DNA from 3 places in the Caldibacillus sp. 210928-DFI.2.18 genome. Region 2 is predicted to be linked to each of the others. Evidence: riboswitches for the same ligand, from Rfam matches in the RefSeq annotation. Region 2 holds a riboswitch; each other region holds the start of a gene.

Evidence for each region. A riboswitch is a leader RNA that binds a small molecule or an ion and turns the genes downstream of it on or off. The one in region 2 is predicted to bind thiamine pyrophosphate.
Region 1: linked by a shared signal. The riboswitch ahead of LIZ98_RS09315 (ABC transporter substrate-binding protein) and the one ahead of thiT (energy-coupled thiamine transporter ThiT) in region 2 are both predicted to bind thiamine pyrophosphate.
Region 3: linked by a shared signal. The riboswitch ahead of tenA (thiaminase II) and the one ahead of thiT (energy-coupled thiamine transporter ThiT) in region 2 are both predicted to bind thiamine pyrophosphate.

Annotation. Positions count from the first base shown of each region.
Region 1 covers NZ_JAJCHL010000036.1:13,646-19,403, forward strand. Annotated here, with positions in the region: gene LIZ98_RS09290 (CAP-associated domain-containing protein) at 1-551, opposite strand, end outside; gene yjcZ (sporulation protein YjcZ) at 881-1,030, opposite strand; gene LIZ98_RS09300 (YjcZ family sporulation protein) at 1,184-1,282, opposite strand; gene LIZ98_RS09305 (YppG family protein) at 1,472-1,711, opposite strand; gene LIZ98_RS09310 (TraB/GumN family protein) at 2,105-3,271, shown strand; TPP riboswitch at 3,343-3,451, shown strand; gene LIZ98_RS09315 (ABC transporter substrate-binding protein) at 3,566-4,570, shown strand; gene LIZ98_RS09320 (thiamine-binding protein) at 4,597-4,887, shown strand; gene LIZ98_RS09325 (ABC transporter permease) at 4,878-5,651, shown strand; gene LIZ98_RS09330 (ABC transporter ATP-binding protein) at 5,644-5,758, shown strand, end outside.
Region 2 covers NZ_JAJCHL010000001.1:69,453-75,210, reverse strand. Annotated here, with positions in the region: gene LIZ98_RS00380 (dipeptidase) at 1-350, shown strand, start outside; gene LIZ98_RS00375 (hypothetical protein) at 437-733, opposite strand; gene LIZ98_RS00370 (hypothetical protein) at 746-1,102, opposite strand; gene thiT (energy-coupled thiamine transporter ThiT) at 1,252-1,824, opposite strand; TPP riboswitch at 1,890-2,004, opposite strand; gene LIZ98_RS00360 (S1C family serine protease) at 2,249-3,634, opposite strand; gene LIZ98_RS00355 (winged helix-turn-helix transcriptional regulator) at 3,902-4,213, shown strand; gene LIZ98_RS00350 (YceI family protein) at 4,297-4,830, opposite strand; gene LIZ98_RS00345 (NUDIX hydrolase) at 5,176-5,640, opposite strand.
Region 3 covers NZ_JAJCHL010000056.1:13,103-18,860, forward strand. Annotated here, with positions in the region: gene thiE (thiamine phosphate synthase) at 1-335, opposite strand, end outside; gene thiM (hydroxyethylthiazole kinase) at 332-1,156, opposite strand; gene thiD (bifunctional hydroxymethylpyrimidine kinase/phosphomethylpyrimidine kinase) at 1,306-2,112, opposite strand; gene thiW (energy coupling factor transporter S component ThiW) at 2,081-2,602, opposite strand; gene tenA (thiaminase II) at 2,642-3,352, opposite strand; TPP riboswitch at 3,552-3,640, opposite strand; gene LIZ98_RS11930 (Dps family protein) at 3,796-4,335, shown strand; gene LIZ98_RS11935 (Crp/Fnr family transcriptional regulator) at 4,606-5,301, shown strand; gene LIZ98_RS11940 (heavy metal translocating P-type ATPase) at 5,757-5,758, shown strand, end outside.

The sequences.
Region 1 (5,758 bases), on a different contig from region 2:
ACACCTTTTTGAATGCTTGTAAGCGGTTCTGTTCTCATCTTACTTAATACTTCTTCTTTTCCGGTGCCAATGCCAATACCGTTTGTTGATGATATTAAATTTTGATTCGTAAATAATCCGGCAACTTTCCCATCTTTATTATAGGCAACCATGAAAAAGTTTTGATAGTTTTCATGATAAGTATGCCAGTTTGTATGATATTCATTTAAACTGATTCTCTTCGGTTGCCCGTACATATTTTCTACATCTTGTTTTGACGAGCCTAATTCAACATTTGCTATCGAAAAGGTTTGTTGTTCCGGTGCATTTAATGTGATTTCTTCGGCTTTATCATTGTTCTTGGGGTCATCTTCGGTCATTTCATTTATGGAATCGGTTATCCCGTATATAATGTCATTTATGTCTTCTTTTATTTCCGACAAGTTAATTTGATCTGTTAAATCTGATATTCCTTCTTTAAGTTGGTCAATAAATGAATTGGTCTCTTGGTCAGCGTTATTAGTGAAAGAAAATAATAATACTAGTGCAGCAATTATTAAAATAACCCGCATATTTTGTCCACTCCTTTCAATCCTTTTACCCAAGCTCGTTTGGTAAAAGACTCGGACGCCATGACTACTCAAGCTTTTCTTTTCTAATTATAACAGAAATGATTAGGTAAACCGCAAAGATGAGCGATTATAAATTTATAGAGGTAATATGAATTCTACAAGTTTTTTATTCGAATAGGGAAACCAAACGGAACCATTTGCTTTCTCTTTAAATTTGTACATAATACCATAGGTTAAAATATCTAGCAAATGGATGAATTAACCAAAAGAAAAACGGTGTGAGATTAGTTTCTCAGCACCGTTTTTTTTCACTAAATTTTGTTATCAACTTACAGCCAAGCAGCACCTACAATAATCAATAGGATGAATAAAACTACGATCAGGGCGAACCATCTTCCACCACCAAAACCGTAGCCGCCACCGTAGCCGCCGCCGTAGCCACCGTAGCCATATCCTCCATGGCATCCGTAAAAGCCCATTCAAATCCCTCCATTCGTGTAATAAAAATATTCTTTACTTGGAATTGTGTTGTTCATCATTCGTGACAGTCCATTCCTGTAATGACCAACAAACGCTAGTCATTCTCCAGAAACAAAGGACAATGAATAATCAATCAAAGTCCTTTATTTTACTTACCAAATGTACGCTGAACCAACGATGATTAATAGGATAAACAACACAACAATCAAGGCAAATCCTGCACCATATCCTCCTGCTGTTGGAGCACTCATCAATAAACACCTCCATGTTTATTTGTTAGCAGTATATGTATTAACCTGCAAATTGACTAGTCATCTGTCCCTGATTCATAAAATTGGGCAATTACCTATAAGAAATGTTTAATGGAAAAGAGAAGGATAATAAAAGATCTGTTCTTCACAACAGAACAGACCTTAAATTTAAATTATTTGAAAAGTATATCATTTCGGTCGAACTTTTTTTACAATGGATGCCATCTGTTTAACTAATGGATCAGCTTGTTTGACTATTTTATTCACTTGCCCGATGGATTGGGAAATTTTATCAAAATCCCAGTGACCATCATTTGTTTTAAAGTAATCAAAAAATATCTGAGAAGAAGGTTTATTAACATGTTGAACAGGGAAAAAAGGATTTCTTGGCCGCCGTGGTCCTAGTGGTCCCTGGTTATATGGAAACATGGTTCTCCCTCCTTTCAAAATGTCAGAAACTGATGACGATACTTTATTTATATTTCTTTGCCGATCATTTGGTAAAGGCATTCGTCTTGCTTTGGTATTTGAAATATTTTATCGATTTTGGATTACTGCTTGTTGCATAGTTAATTAACGGAGCAGCATAACAATGAATGAAAAAAAACTCATCATCCGAATTTCTTCTAAACATATACCGTCAAAAGTTCCACCTTTAAAAATTTTTTATCCTCCGATTGCTTTACTACATTTTTCGGTTCAGGTAGAATAACAATATGCATGAAAAGATAAGGGCGATTGCGATTCACATAGCTGGAAAACTTGTGAGTTATAAAAGAACACAGATTTTTCCGGGAATCAAAAGTTTAAGGGAAGGTCACTATGAACGAAGAAAACATTACTAGAATTTTTTTGAATGATAAAGAATATATTTTGATCGGAACTGCTCACGTATCAAAAAACAGTGCCGAGCAAGTGAAGGAAATTATTGAAACAGAACAGCCGGATTCAGTTTGCATTGAGTTGGATCAAGGACGATATCAATCTATTACGGAAGGAAACAAGTGGAAAGATACGGATATTTTTAAAATTATTAAAGAGAAAAGGGCAGGGATGGTATTTATCAATTTGGCACTTTCATCTTTTCAGAAAAGAATGGCTGATCAAATGGGGATTAAACCCGGTCAAGAGATGATTCAAGGAATTGAATCGGCTAAAACGGTTGGTGCAAAACTTATTCTAGCTGATCGAAATATTCAAACTACCTTTTCCCGCATTTGGCACAGCATGAATTTTAAAGAAAAAATGATGCTTCTCACCCAAGTTATAGCCGGTATTTTTACCGATGAAAAAATAACGGAAGAAGATTTAGAACAATTAAAAACAAAAGACAGCATTGATGCCATGCTTAATGAGTTTACTGAAAATTTACCGCAATTGAAAAAACCGTTGATTGATGAACGGGATCAATATTTGGCCGAGAAAATAAGAACGGCACCCGGTGAAAAAGTCGTAGCTGTATTAGGTGCAGCTCATGTTCCCGGTGTTTCAAGAGAAATAGAAAAAACGCATGATTTAACTGAATTAACAAAAACACCGCCAAAGTCGAAAAAACCAAAAATTATCGGCTGGTCGATCCCCGTTCTTATTATTGCCATTATCGTTTATACATTTTTCGCGAACCCGGATGCAGGGATGCAACAAACATGGAGTTGGATTTTATGGCACGGCTCTTTGTCAGCACTTGGAGCGGCGTTGGCATTTGGTCATCCGCTAACCATTTTAACTGCTTTTGTGGCAGCTCCCATTACCGCTTTAAATCCGTTGCTTGCTTCCGGATGGTTTGCAGGATTGGTACAAGCGTTTGTACGAAAACCGACTGTTGGTGATTTCGAAAACCTGTCAAATGATATTTCATCCGTAAAAGGGTTTTGGAACAATAAAGTAACACGAATTTTATTGATCATTATTTTATCCAATATTGGCAGCTCCATCGGCACATTTATTGGCGGTGCGGATGTATTGCGGTTATTCTTTAAAAATTTTTAATGAAAAAAGTTAGGCTTGAAATGAATGGAAAAATATGTAATAGTATAAATAAGTGAAAACTGAATATGAAAATAAGTTTGTAGGGGAACCGGTGTTGCCGGTTGAGAGTGCGTCCGTAAGATGCTGACCCTTGAACCTGATCTGGTTAATACCAGCGTAGGGAACATACTTTTTTGCGATATGAATGAAATTTCTTACATGAAGTATGTGCCCTAGGATGATTCCTGGGGTTTTTTCATTCTCTCTCCCTCTTCAAACTTGTTTTCAAATCATAATGAAGAAAGGGGAACACGCATGAAAAAAATACTTTTTCTTGCCGTATTTACCATGCTTTTAGCTGCATGCCGGGGAGAAACTGCAAATTCTGGTTCCGGAACTTCGAAAAATAATCAAGATAAGCTAGAAAAAGCAAATATCGTCTTGGATTGGACACCGAATACGAACCATACCGGTTTATACGTGGCACAGGAAAAAGGGTATTTCAAGGAAGAAGGATTGGATGTTGATATCATCATGCCGGGTGATGCGGGGGCAGACAATCTTGTGGCATCCGGACAAGCCGAGTTTGGTATCAGTTACCAGGAAGGGATTACCGAGGCTCGAATCCAAGGAGTGCCAATTGTTTCTGTTGCAGCGATTATCCAACATAATACATCCGGTTTTGCTTCATTAAAAGACAAAAATATAAAAACTCCAAAAGATTTCGAAGGGAAAACTTATGGAGGGTGGGGAGCACCACTTGAAAAAGCGATTATTGAATCGTTAATGAAACAGGATCATGCGGATGTCGGAAAAGTAAACATCATCAATATTGGCGATACCGACTTTTTTACTGCGACAAAACAAAATATTGATTTTACCTGGATTTATTACGGGTGGACAGGCGTGGAAGCTGAATTACGTAACACCCCGATTAACATGGTCTGGTTAACTGACTATAGTGATAAGCTTGATTATTATACGCCCGTTATCTCTACGAATGAGACAATGATTAAAGAAAAGCCGGAGACAATCAGGAAATTTTTACGGGCAGTGACAAAAGGGTATGAGTTTGCTATCGAAAATCCGGAAGAAGCGGCAAATATATTAATTGCTGCCGAGCCCGAACTTGACCCGGATCTCGTCCAAGCTTCCCAAAAGTGGCTCGCTACAAAATACAAAGATGACGCAGCACGTTGGGGAGAGCAAAAATTGGAAGTATGGGAAAACTATTCGCAATGGATGTATGATAATGGTTTACTAGAAAAACAGTTAGATAGTAAAAAGGCGTTTACAAACGAATTTTTACCGGAATCGTAATTTACAAGAAAAGGAGGAGAAAACAAATGGCTAATGCATTAGTAAGCATCCAAATCATTCCAAAAACAAAAAACGGTGAGGATACAATTCCTTATATTGACGCGGCCATTAAAGTCATAACCGAATCAGGAGTAAAATATCAAGTTAGTCCGCTTGAGACAACAATGGAAGGTGACTTGACGGAACTTTTAATGATTGTTGAAAAAATGAATAAGAAGATGATAGAGCTAAATTGCCCAAGTGTTATTTCGCAAATAAAAGTGTTCTATAATCCTGATGGTGCGTCAATGGACCAGTTGACTGAAAAATACCGGTGATTTGGCAAAAAGGATGGGGGGCACTTTTTGTTGTCATTCTTTTATTCATCAGTTGGGAGGCAAGTGTCCGTATCTTCCGTGTACCAAATTGGTTGTTGCCATCTCCTTCACAAATTGTGAAAGAGATGGTTGAAGGGTACCATGTGTACGGGGAGCACCTTTTACCTACGTTATCGTTGGCACTTTCCGGATTAATGGTCGGCTGTTTGATTGGAATCATTATCGGGATTGGTTTACATATCGTTCCTTTTTTACGGCAAGCGTTTTATCCATTACTGATTATCTCGCAAAACATCCCGGTTATCGTACTCGCACCGCTCCTTGTCATTTGGTTTGGCTTTGGGATGTTACCGAAAATGATTGTGATTACGCTTGTTTGTTTTTTCCCAATTACCGTATCTTTACTGGACGGGTTCCAGCATACCGATCGAGAATTATGGAATTATATGAAAATGGCAGGGGCAACGAGGAAGCAACTGTTTTGGAAATTAGAATGGCCGCAAGCACTCCCTGCCTTGTTTTCCGGATTAAAAATTTCTGCGACGTATAGTGTAATGGGGGCCGTCATATCGGAATGGCTTGGAGCAGAAAGAGGCATTGGTGTTTATATGACATTGGCATCATCATCATTCCGGACCGATCGTGTTTTTGTTGCGATAGTATTCGTTGTTACGTTTAGTATGTTATTGTTTGCCTTCATCGTATTTCTGGAAAAATTGGTCATCAAGTGGGATCCGGAGAAGGAAGGGTTGATTGATGAGTGAATTGGTTATTGACCGTATATACAAGTCATTTGGCGCTGATCAAGTTTTACATGATGTATCCTTTGCTGCTCATGACGGGGAATTCATATCGATTTTAGGACCTTCAG
Region 2 (5,758 bases):
TATTAGTAAAACATATTGAAAATCATAAACCTAAAGGGGTTACCGTTCAAATCACTCCATTTGACCAAGGTTCACCTTTCTTAACACCATTTGATCACCCGGCTATCCAATCTGCCGGACGTGCTTGTGAAAAAGTTTACGGGACAAAAGTGGCTTACACAAGAAGTGGTGGCTCAATTCCGATTGTTGCCGATTTTAATGAAACATTAAATATTCCGGTTGTTTTGCTTGGATTTGCCTTGGCCAGTGAAAACTTTCATGCACCCAATGAACATTTTCATTTAGAAAACTTTTATAAAGGGATGGAGACACTGTGCCATTATTGGTATGATCTGGCGGAATCCTTATAAGAAACGTTTGACTTTTATTAATTCAGTTAGGTTTCGAGTATTAGGGAAGTTCCAAGTGCCTGGAGCAGCCCTAATACTCATTTTGCTTACTCCTTTTCTAGATAGCGGATATAATCATTTAATAAGTCGATTACATATTCTGCCTCTTCTTCCTTAAATGAGAAGAAATTTGTTTCTTGTACTTCATTCTCATCTTCCTCAAAAATCACACTTCGATAGAGCAAGCCGTCCCCATTCTCGGTATTGACACCTAATTTTAAAAGAATAGTAAAATGGTCACCACCGTTCCAGTTTTGTTCAATTTCTAAATGTTTATTATTTGAAATCCACTGAATATTTTCTTCAATAACATCAATCTCGCTATAAGGGAATTCGTCTTCCAATTCTTCATTTTCTTAACTGCTTTCCACTTGCTCGTTTTCGTCATCTTCCTCAACATGATCCAAAAAGTCAAAAAATGCATCATAGATAAAGTCAATGATCTCTTCCAACTCAGTAAAAAGAATTTTTGAATTTAATTCAAAATCCTCATTCCAATAGTAAGAATAAAGTTCTTGATTTACCGGATCGAAGTAAATGGTGCAAAATTCAAAAATCTTTGTATCTATCTCTGTATAAAAAGATAGTGACGGGTGTTTTTTCGTCGTATTCACGGTTAACCGAATTTCGTAGTCATCAAATTTTGCACTCACTTCAGGTAAGCTTATACTGATTGCTTGTTCAATTCGAGACAACCATTCTAAGTTACTCAAATAAAATCCCTCCTTGTTTTCTGTACCATTCCTATGAATCCCCATTTTCAACTTTTTTATGTAAAACAGTTCCCGTTTTTTAACTTTTTTGAATAGATAAAATAAAACAGGGGATGCTCCTAATTGGATAGCCCCCTTCCTTATTTGCTTTATTGGTTTCGGCTTACTGTTAAAACTCGTGGAGATGCTGACAAAAGAAACGCCATAACAAACGAACAGAGCAAAAATGAACCCAACCAAGCAGAGCCATTTACGATTAAAGAATATACCCAAGCCGGCTGTCCTTCAGGTGCGTAACTTCCCCAAAAAACGATTCCGGCAATGTAATGCCATATATATCTAGCAACACTACCGATAAACATAGCGAGAACAGCAAAACCTAAACCGGCCAATTTTTGTCCTTCACGAAATTTCCTTTGTATTACATTCATAAATAAGCCGGCAAATCCGACACAAGCAAATGCAACAAAATATTCAACAAGAAATTGGAACCAGTGAAGAAAAGTAACATCTCCTGTTACTACTTGCAGCAGTCCCCAAAGCAACCCGGATACTACACCATATCGGAATCCCCAACGGAAAGAAACGATAAATACCGGTACCATAGCAAATGACATACTAATCCATGGTCCCAATTGAATTGACGGCAACAAATCAATGATCAGTGCCAATGCCGCCATAATGGCAGACTCAATTAATGGTTGTAATTGTTTTGAACGCATAAAAAAACCTCCTATGTTTTTTTATCAAACGTTCCATAGGAAGCTAAGAAAAGTAGAAAATAAATCCTACCTCTCTTCCACAATCCCTACGCTAGTATTAACTAGACAGGTTCAAAGGGTCTGAATAGCTCTCTTTACGATTGCTATTCACTCTCAGCAACAGCTCCCCCTGTGGAAACGTTGATTTCATTGTCAAAAATATTATAGTACAAATCTTGGAAAATGGAAAGTTTTTAAAAACAAACATATTCAAAAAGGGAACTTTATTCTTTGGTGGGAATCAATATCCTCACTGATTATTTGACCGAACCAATCGGACGTTTTATAGGTTTCCTCGCGCCCGTTTGACTGAAATCTTAATAGGAGTACTAATTCCCATAAAAAACGGGAAGGATTCGTACTACTCCCTCCCGTTTCCCTATCTTTAGCTTGAGGTCGTTTCCACCGTTACTGTTTGTTTATTTCCATCTCGGTAAAAATCGATTTTAACGGAATCTCCCGGTGTTACTTTGCTATATAAATATTTTCTTAATTCGGTAACATTTTTTATTTCATTGCCATCAATGCCAACAATGACATCATTTACTTTCAAACCTGCTTTAGCAGCCGGTGAGCCCGGTTCAACAGCGGCAACGACGATACCGTTTTCCAAGTTTCCAAACATACTCTGACGATAAAATTGAACAATATTCGATACATCATACATTTGAATACCTAAATATGGCCGTTTAATTTCACCGTTATTAATCAACTCTTCAGCAATTGGAATTACATCATTACTCGGAATCGCAAATCCTAAACCTTCCACACCGTCCTCAGCAATTTTTAAACTATTAATTCCGATAACTTCCCCATTTGCATTAATCAAAGCACCACCACTATTGCCGGGATTAATGGCTGCATCCGTTTGAATAGCCGTGATTTCCCATTCCCCTGCGGATGTATTAACTGATATCGAACGTTCGGTAGCACTGACAATCCCTTGGGTTACCGTTCTTGAAAACTCTTCACCAAGCGGATTTCCAATCGCAATCACCTCATCACCGGTACGCAATTGACTGGAATCTCCAAAACTAGCTACTTCATTAACATATTTTCCGTCAATTTTCAGAACTGCTAAGTCGGTCAATGCATCGGCACCAACGACTTCTGCTTTTACTTTTTCACCGCTATATAATGATACTTGAATCTCGTTTGCCCCTTCGATGACATGATTATTTGTAATAATGTAACCATATTTATCATCCTTCTTAAAAATGACACCCGAACCCGATCCGGTTTGAACACTTTCTGATTGCAAATTAAACTGACTTTGCATTTTTTGAAGATTAATAACACCAACAATGGTCGGTGACATTTCTTCAACGATATCGGCAATGGTTGCTTGATCTGCTTTTGTAAACGTGCTCGTATACACCGCATCTTTTGAAACCGGTTGAACTACTTTCGCGTCTGATGTCGTATCTCCATCATCATTTCCATTTGCCGGAAATCCAAAATAAGAAACAAGACCAACTGTTAATACAGAACTTATGATACCAACTAATAAATTTGATCCGATTGTTTTGATATTGAATTTCCTTTTCTTCTTATTTCTATCCTCATTCAAATGATCGTTCGGGTCACTGCTTGTATTTGTTGAAGAATGACGAACAGTTTCTTGGGAATTTGCATGTTCCTCGTTTGTTTGTAAATCATTCCCATCCGATTGTTTTGTCGTTTTATTCATCGCATTTTGATCAACATTTTGATCGTTATCAATTGGTTTGTCGAAAGATTCATCATGATTTTTGTTTGTGAAATCTTCCATGTTTATTATCCTCCCCTCTCTTTTTTCTACAATTATTTTAGACAAAAATTATGAATAAATTATGAATAGAAGTAGAAAAAAAATGAAAAATGTACAGGAATTTATAAAAAAAACACTTACCAAAAATGATTAAGTATCATCCAATTCAATCATCTAGGTGAGAATAATGACCTATAGGATTTGAACGATTCATGTTATTATGATTATAAACTTGCTTACGTAGATCGTATTCTTTTTTCGATAAAATCATGTTAAAGTGGGGTGATGATGTTGGAACCGACACTTTGTCCACGGGTAGAAAAGGCCTTTGAAATCATTGGGAAACGTTGGACAGGATTAATTATTTACCAATTAATGAATGGTCCCATGCGGTTCTGTGAAATCGAAAGTTCCATACCGATTAGCGGCAGACTCCTTTCAGAACGCCTTAAGGATCTGGAAAAACTGGGGATTGTATCAAGACAAGTATTCCCGGAAGTGCCGGTCCGGGTGGAATACTCATTAACCGAAAAAGGATTGGCATTAAATCCGGTGATGAAGGAATTGCAAACTTGGGCACTGAACTATATAGATGGATAAGTAAATGTAGTGAAAAAAATTACTAAAAAACAACAAAAATGCCAGCTGACCACTTTCCTCTCGTGATCACCTGGCAGATTTACTTATCCTTTTGTTGCTTCTAATTCAAGTGAGATGTTTACTTCATCACCAACAAGTACGCCGCCGGTTTCTAGTGCAGCATTCCATGTTAATCCATAATTGCTTCGATTGATTTGTCCGCTGACGGAAAAACCAGCAGTTTCAGCACCAGTCATCGGATTTTTAGATAATCCAACGAGCTCCACTTTGAATGTTTCTGATCGTGTAACACCACGAATGGTCAAATCGCCGGTTACAGCATACTCATTATCCCCTGTTTTGACAATCTTTGTAGCAGAAAACGTTAATTTCGGATAATTTTCTACATCAAAAAAGTCTGCAGATTTTAAATGTCCATCACGGTCTTGGTTTCTTGTGTCAATGCTTGCCAAATCAACGACAAAATCAATATTTGCGGTTGTTAAATCGGTCGGGTCAGCCTCAATTGTTGCATCAAACGTATGGAATGTTCCTTTCACTTTTGAAATCATCATATGTTTTACAGAAAAATCAACACTGCTATGAGCTGCATCTAAAACCCATTTTTCTTTTGCCATAATTAATTCCTCCATTTCAACTTACTTTATGTAAGCTTATTTATATACATAAGTATAAGAGCAAAAGAAATCACTGTCAATTAAAATATCTCGATTTAAAAATATTTTTTTTAGAAATAAATTAACCCTGAATGTTAGCCTCGGCTTTACGAAAAATTTATTGGCACTGAAATTTTGAGCGTTTTGATATTATTTCGCCTATTAATAAACGGAAGAAAATAGACAGCAACTTTTGCTCAATCCATATCAAAAATTGCAGCAACTACATGGATGTATTCGGTTAACACTTTTTCAAGCTATGAAATGAGTACAACACCTCTCCTAAGAAAGGTGTTGCTTGTTTTTTCATATGTTTTTATAATGCTTACTTAAAAATTCATCCAAGATTACTTTATGGCCTTTTACCAATTGTCCGGGTAGGTTATCCGGATGGCAAAATCGGACCGATACCGATTCTGAAAAATCGACCTTCATTTCCCCTGAAAAATGCTTTGTATAATATGCAACAGTAACCATAAAAAACTCATCCCCATTTTGTGCACGGACAAAATATTCCGGTCCTGAATACACATTAATAAATTGTAATTGATCAACGACGAGACTGGTTTCTTCAAATACTTCCCGACGTGCTGTTTCTTCCGTTGTTTCTCCCAGTTCCATTAACCCACCCGGTAATCCCCAAAAACCAGTAGGATATGTTCTTTCCTGTAATAAAATTTCACCTTCATCATTTACAATAACAGTAACAGAACCTACCAAAATAATAGGTCTTGATCCAATAATTTTACGTAAATCCTCAACATAGCCCACATGAATAACCCCTGTCATTTTATTTTTCTATTTGTATTATATTAATTAATTGCTTCATTGGAAAGATATCAAGGATGGGAACTTAAATCACTATTCCATTAAAATTTTGCAAAGATTA
Region 3 (5,758 bases), on a different contig from region 2:
TCGGGATTGCCGACAGATACGCCAACAATCATTGATAAGGGAATGATTTTTCTTATCGCCGGAGCGGGGAGGTCGCTCTGTCCGACATGTACCCCATCTGCTCCGACAGCCAAGGCAATATCAACGCGATCATTTATAATTAGCGGTATTTGATATTTTTCCGTTAACTCCCTCAGTTTTACAGCCTTTTCATAAAAGACTTTACCGTTCCCGGATTTTTCCCTCAGTTGGACAATGGTTACCCCGCCTTGAATAGCCAACTCCACTTTCTTAAGCAGTTCATCTTTGGGCAGTGTTTCATCGGTTACTAAATAGAGACGATAATCGATAGTCATAAGATCACCCCGGTTAATTTGGAAAGATTCATATGTTTATATAATGAAAGATTTTCAAAATTAGAGACGGCATCGATTAAGTTTACTCGAAAAGTACCTAGTCCCAAATGACCCTCCAAGTTATTTTTTGCTACCTCTCCTGCAATCCCCATAACTGCCATCCCGGCGATACTTGCAGCTAACCAATCATCGGTAACGGCTGCAAAAGAGGCAATGAGCGCAGTACTCATACAACCGGTTCCGGTAACTTTTGTCAATAAAAGATCACCATTACTCAACCCGTAAGTCGTTTTTCCATCAGAAATAATATCTGTTTCGCCGCTAATCACAGTAGTCACGGAATACATATTGGCAGTAGTTTCTGCGATTACCTGTTTACTTTCGGCGACATCCCCGGCATCGACGCCCCTTGTTTTGACCTCGTCATTTATAAGGGCATTGATTTCTGAAACATTTCCGCGAACGATGGCGACATCAACTTTTTCAAAAAAATCACGAATCACTCGGGTTCGGTATGGCGTCGCACCCGCTCCAACGGGATCAATAACAACCGGAATTCCTTTTTTGTTTGCTGTTTTTCCTGCTATTAACATGGCTTCATACATTCCATCATTAATTGTGCCAAAGTTAATCACAACGGCATCTGCTAAGTTTGCCATATCACGAACATCGTTTTTTCCTGTTGTCATAACAGGTGACGCACCAATTGCCAATGTCACATTTGCACAGTCGTTAATTGTTACATTATTTGTCATTTGGTGGATTAGCGGATTTTTTTGCTGAACCTTGGTTAATAATGATTGAAATTTAGATATGTCCATTAAAAAACCACTCCTCGTATAAGTAATAAGGGTTGCTTCACTGAATATTTGGTGAACACCAATTAATCTATGAATAAGTTGCGCCACCTCGCTAACGTTCCATACCTTTACCGCGGTGAACACTTTGAATAAAGCCGGCTACCTAAGTTTTATTGGTTCATAAGATGGGCTCGTTTATATAATTCATAAAAATGGTTGGTTGGTCCATGCCCGTTTCCGAGATCCAAACTATGCTCAATTGCCACTTCAATATAGGCTTTTGCCAATTGCACAGACGTTAATAATGTGTTCCCTTTGGCAAGGTTGGCAGCGATGGCACTGGACAAAGTACAACCGGTTCCGTGTGTATTTTTTGTATGGACACGTTTGCCTTTCACCCAATAGAAATTTTCTCCGTCATAAAAGAGGTCATTCGGGTCGGTGCTTAAGTGTCCGCCTTTTAGCAACACCGACTTTACGCCCAGTTTTTTAAAGGAAATACAAGCACTCTTCATATCCAGTTCGTTTAAAATTTTTTGCTCTGTTAAGATTTCCGCCTCCGGAATATTTGGTGTGATGATATCGGCAAGCGGCATCAGTTCTTCCTTGAGAGCAGAAATTGCATCTTCCGCCAGTAATCGATGTCCACCTTTCGAAACCATGACCGGATCGAGAACAATATGGTTTGGTTGATATTTGGCAAGTGTCTCAGCAACCGTTGTAACAATCGATGGGCTGGACAACATCCCAATTTTGACCGCATCCACTTTTAAATCATCAAAAACAGCCTCAATTTGATCTTGAATGATTTGTTCATCAATATTTTGGACAGAGCGGACTTCAACCGTGTTTTGTGCGGTTATTGCAGTAATGACGGACATTCCGTATACACCGTGTGCGGCAAATGTCTTTAAATCGGCTTGAATTCCCGCCCCGCCGCCTGAATCAGAGCCGGCGATGGTTAATGCTGTTTTCATGGATGATTCCTCCCCATGCTTTATTTTTGTGCAATGCTTTTAATAATACATAGCCGAAGAACGCCCCTGCAAAAGAACTTAACGTGAAGGCAGGGATAAAACCGAAAAGAGTTGCCTCTTGACCGAGTAAGAAAACGGCGATGGGATAACAAGCCAAGGCCCCGAGAATCCCTGTGCCAATAACCTCACCGGCTGCGGCAAAGATAAGCTTATTTGTTTTCGTATAAATATAAGCTGCCAAAAATGCCCCGATCATACTTCCCGGAAAGGCGAAAATACTTCCCGTTCCAAGCAAATTTCGTAAAAGTGAGGAAATAAAGGCTTGTGCAACCGCATAACCGGGCCCGAGCAAAACTGCCGATAGTAAGTTTGCAAAATGTTGTATCGGAAAAATTTTTGCAAAACCTACCGGAATATAAACTAGGCTACTTGAAACAGTTGTCACAGCTGCAATTATTGCGGTTATCGTCATTTTTTGTGTTTTTCTCATGGAATCATCCTTCCCGTTTTTTAGGACGCGAATAAAAAATCAGATTGGCCAGTCTTGTTTTTTCTCATTCATTTCCCAAAATAAATATTCATATTTTGAGGTGATTTGAAAATGCTGCTCTATCGTATGAAGTTCCTTTTCTGATTTTTCGATTGTCAATTCATCGATTAAGTCAATTAACCACTGGGTCCCAGCGCCGAACGTTTCCGAAGAGTAGGTTTCAATCCATTTTTTATAAGGATTTGTCGCCAGCGTTTCTCCATAAGTTGATTTTAATAGTTTCCCAATTTCCCAATAATCCCAAGCACACGGCAATAGACAAGCAACGAGTTCAGCAAGGCTTCCATTGGCTGCCACTTTTCGCATATAACTCGTATAGGCAAGGTTAATTGGTGTTGGTTCAGTTGCTTCTAAATCAGCGCGGGTAATTCCAAACTCGGCAGCGTATTGACGGTGCAGTTCCATTTCGAAATGTAAAGTTTCATGGAGAACCGCAGCAAATTTTGTCATGATTTTAAGGTTATTTGCCTTCTCTACCCCGATAGCAAACAACTTCGCATAGTCAATTAAATATACATAGTCCTGCTTCAGATAAAAGATAAATTTTTCCCGGTCTAATGTTCCGGTTCCCAACCCAACGACAAAAGGATGCTGATGGTTTTTCTCCCAAATCGGTTGAACGTTTTGATAGAGTCGGTTTGAAAAATTTTGCTTCAACAATAATTCCTCCTTGTTTACCGAGGAACCGATTGCTTTGAACCAGCGATCTGTATGGTCAGTGTAAGTAATGATAAAAATATTGGTAATGAGCTTTATTGTTTAGTTTCCGGTGTCCCTCACTTTTTTAATGAAAAAGGGTCCTGGAAAACTAATCGGTCTGAAGGGGAAATAAAAAACCGCCCTCCATGATCGGAAAGCGGTTTGGTAAATTACAAAAATATGTAGATTGTAATTTATTAACCTACTTCCCTCCGCTAGTACGAACTAGATCAGGTTCAAAGGGTACTTCTCAGCCAACCGGCGCCCCTAGTAGAGTTTTATGAATATTCATTTTCATTACTTTTAACATATCATAGTCGGGGACTTTGTGCAACAGGAGATTTATTTTTGATTTCTTGATTTAGGTCAATTTTTTTTTGAAAAGGGACATCTTATAATCAACTTGTAAGTAAAAAATACAGGAGGTAAGAGAAATGAGTATCTTAAGTCCCGAAGAAGCATTGAAAAAAGAATTAGAACAAGATCAAGTGGAACATGATCATCATCATCCGACTGCTGCAGCTATGACGAATCATGTCGTTGCAAATTTGGCCATATTGTGGACAAAACTCCATCAATATCATTGGTATGTGAAAGGTTCAGAGTTCTTAACACTTCATGAAAAATTTGAACAATTGTATCGTGAAGCGGCAAACTGGTATGATAAAATTGCAGAAACCTTACTTGCAATTGATGCCAAACCTTTTTCGACAACGGAACAAAATATGAAGTACACATTTTTAGAAGAAAGTGCGGCAAATAAATACTTACCGGCACATGATATGGTTGCTAATATTGTGGATGATTTCCGCCTGACCCGGGATGTTGTTCAACGTGCGATCAAATTAGCTCAGGAACAAGACCAACCGGTTTTGGAAGATGTATTAATTGATTTTAAAGGTTATCTCGAAAAAGAAATCTGGATGTTGCAAGCTTTTCTGGGTAAAACAGCCTTAGAAGATGAAGAAGAGTAATCTTATTTTTTATGGGAAATTATGGTAATGATGTTATTATGAGCGACGACGAACAGTGAGTTTATTTTTCACGAGGAACCATAGTAACAATGTTATTATGTGCGACGAGGGAGCATGTTTTTCACTGGGAACATATTAAACCGGGCTTCCTGTGCGATGAGGAACAGTGAGTTTATTTTTCACGAGGAACAGGTTAATGATGTTATTAAATCAAGCTTTTTGTGCGACGAAGAAGAGTAATCTTATCATTCATGAGAAAGAGGGGATTCAATGGCACATGAACACTGTCATAACCACGCCTCTTGTATCCGGCTCGTGCCCATATTCAACCATTTAGATGACGAACAAATGGATAAAATTGCCGAATCAGCGAAAAAACTGGACTTGAAAAAGGGAGAAATACTTTTCCATGCCGGTGATGAAGACGACACCTTGTACATCGTCAATAGTGGGAAAATTAGGGTATACCGCCTATCCGACACGGGTAAGGAACAGCTGGTAAGAATTTTGAATCCGGGTGACTTTACCGGGGAGTGGGCCCTTTTTCATCCGGGAGAGGTACATGAAAATTATGCCGAGGCCGTTCAAGATTCATCCGTATGCTTGATTAAACAAAAAGATTTGCAACGGTACTTAACGGAATATCCGCAAATATCTTTAAAAATTATTTCGGAAATGTCGGAGCGGCTAATGAATTCCGAAAAACAAACGATGCAAGTGGCCATTGAAAAGGTAGAATCGCGAATTCTTTCATTTTTAGCTGATTGTGTGGAAAAAGGGGCAGGAAATAGTCCGGTGATCACACTACCAATGGCAAAAAAAGATCTGGCCTCCTATTTAGGTACAACACCGGAAACGATAAGCCGAAAGTTTACTGAGTTGGAGAAACAAGGTTTGATTGAGCAATTGCCAAAGCGGAAAATTAAAATCAATGACTTAGATCAACTTTTGTTATATGGGGAATAGAGGTCCTAAGAACAAATCTTAGGGCTTTTTTCTATTATAAAAAGCCATTGTCAGTCTCTGCGGTGTAGCTTGTCGATACATGTGGGACCTCAATCGTGCCCTATCCGAATTCAACAGTCCCCCCAGTAATTCACCAATTCCCCCTTGAAATCAACAGTAAAAAAGGAAAATTCAACAGTACTGGGGTACAAATTCAACAATAAAATTGAAAAATTCTACAGTATACCCAGTGAATTCAACAGTAGAAAAGGAGAAATCACCAGTGTACCCAGCGAATTCAACAGTAGAACCCCTGAATTCACCAGCCCTCCCCTCAAATTCACCAGTCGCCACTTTTAGGTAAGAAGCCTCATTTTTATCGACGAAACATGTTTTACCAATATTGATGAAGGTCAATTTTTTTTCGTCGCCGATTCTTTAAAATAAAGACAAAGATAAATATTGGAGGGATTAAAAT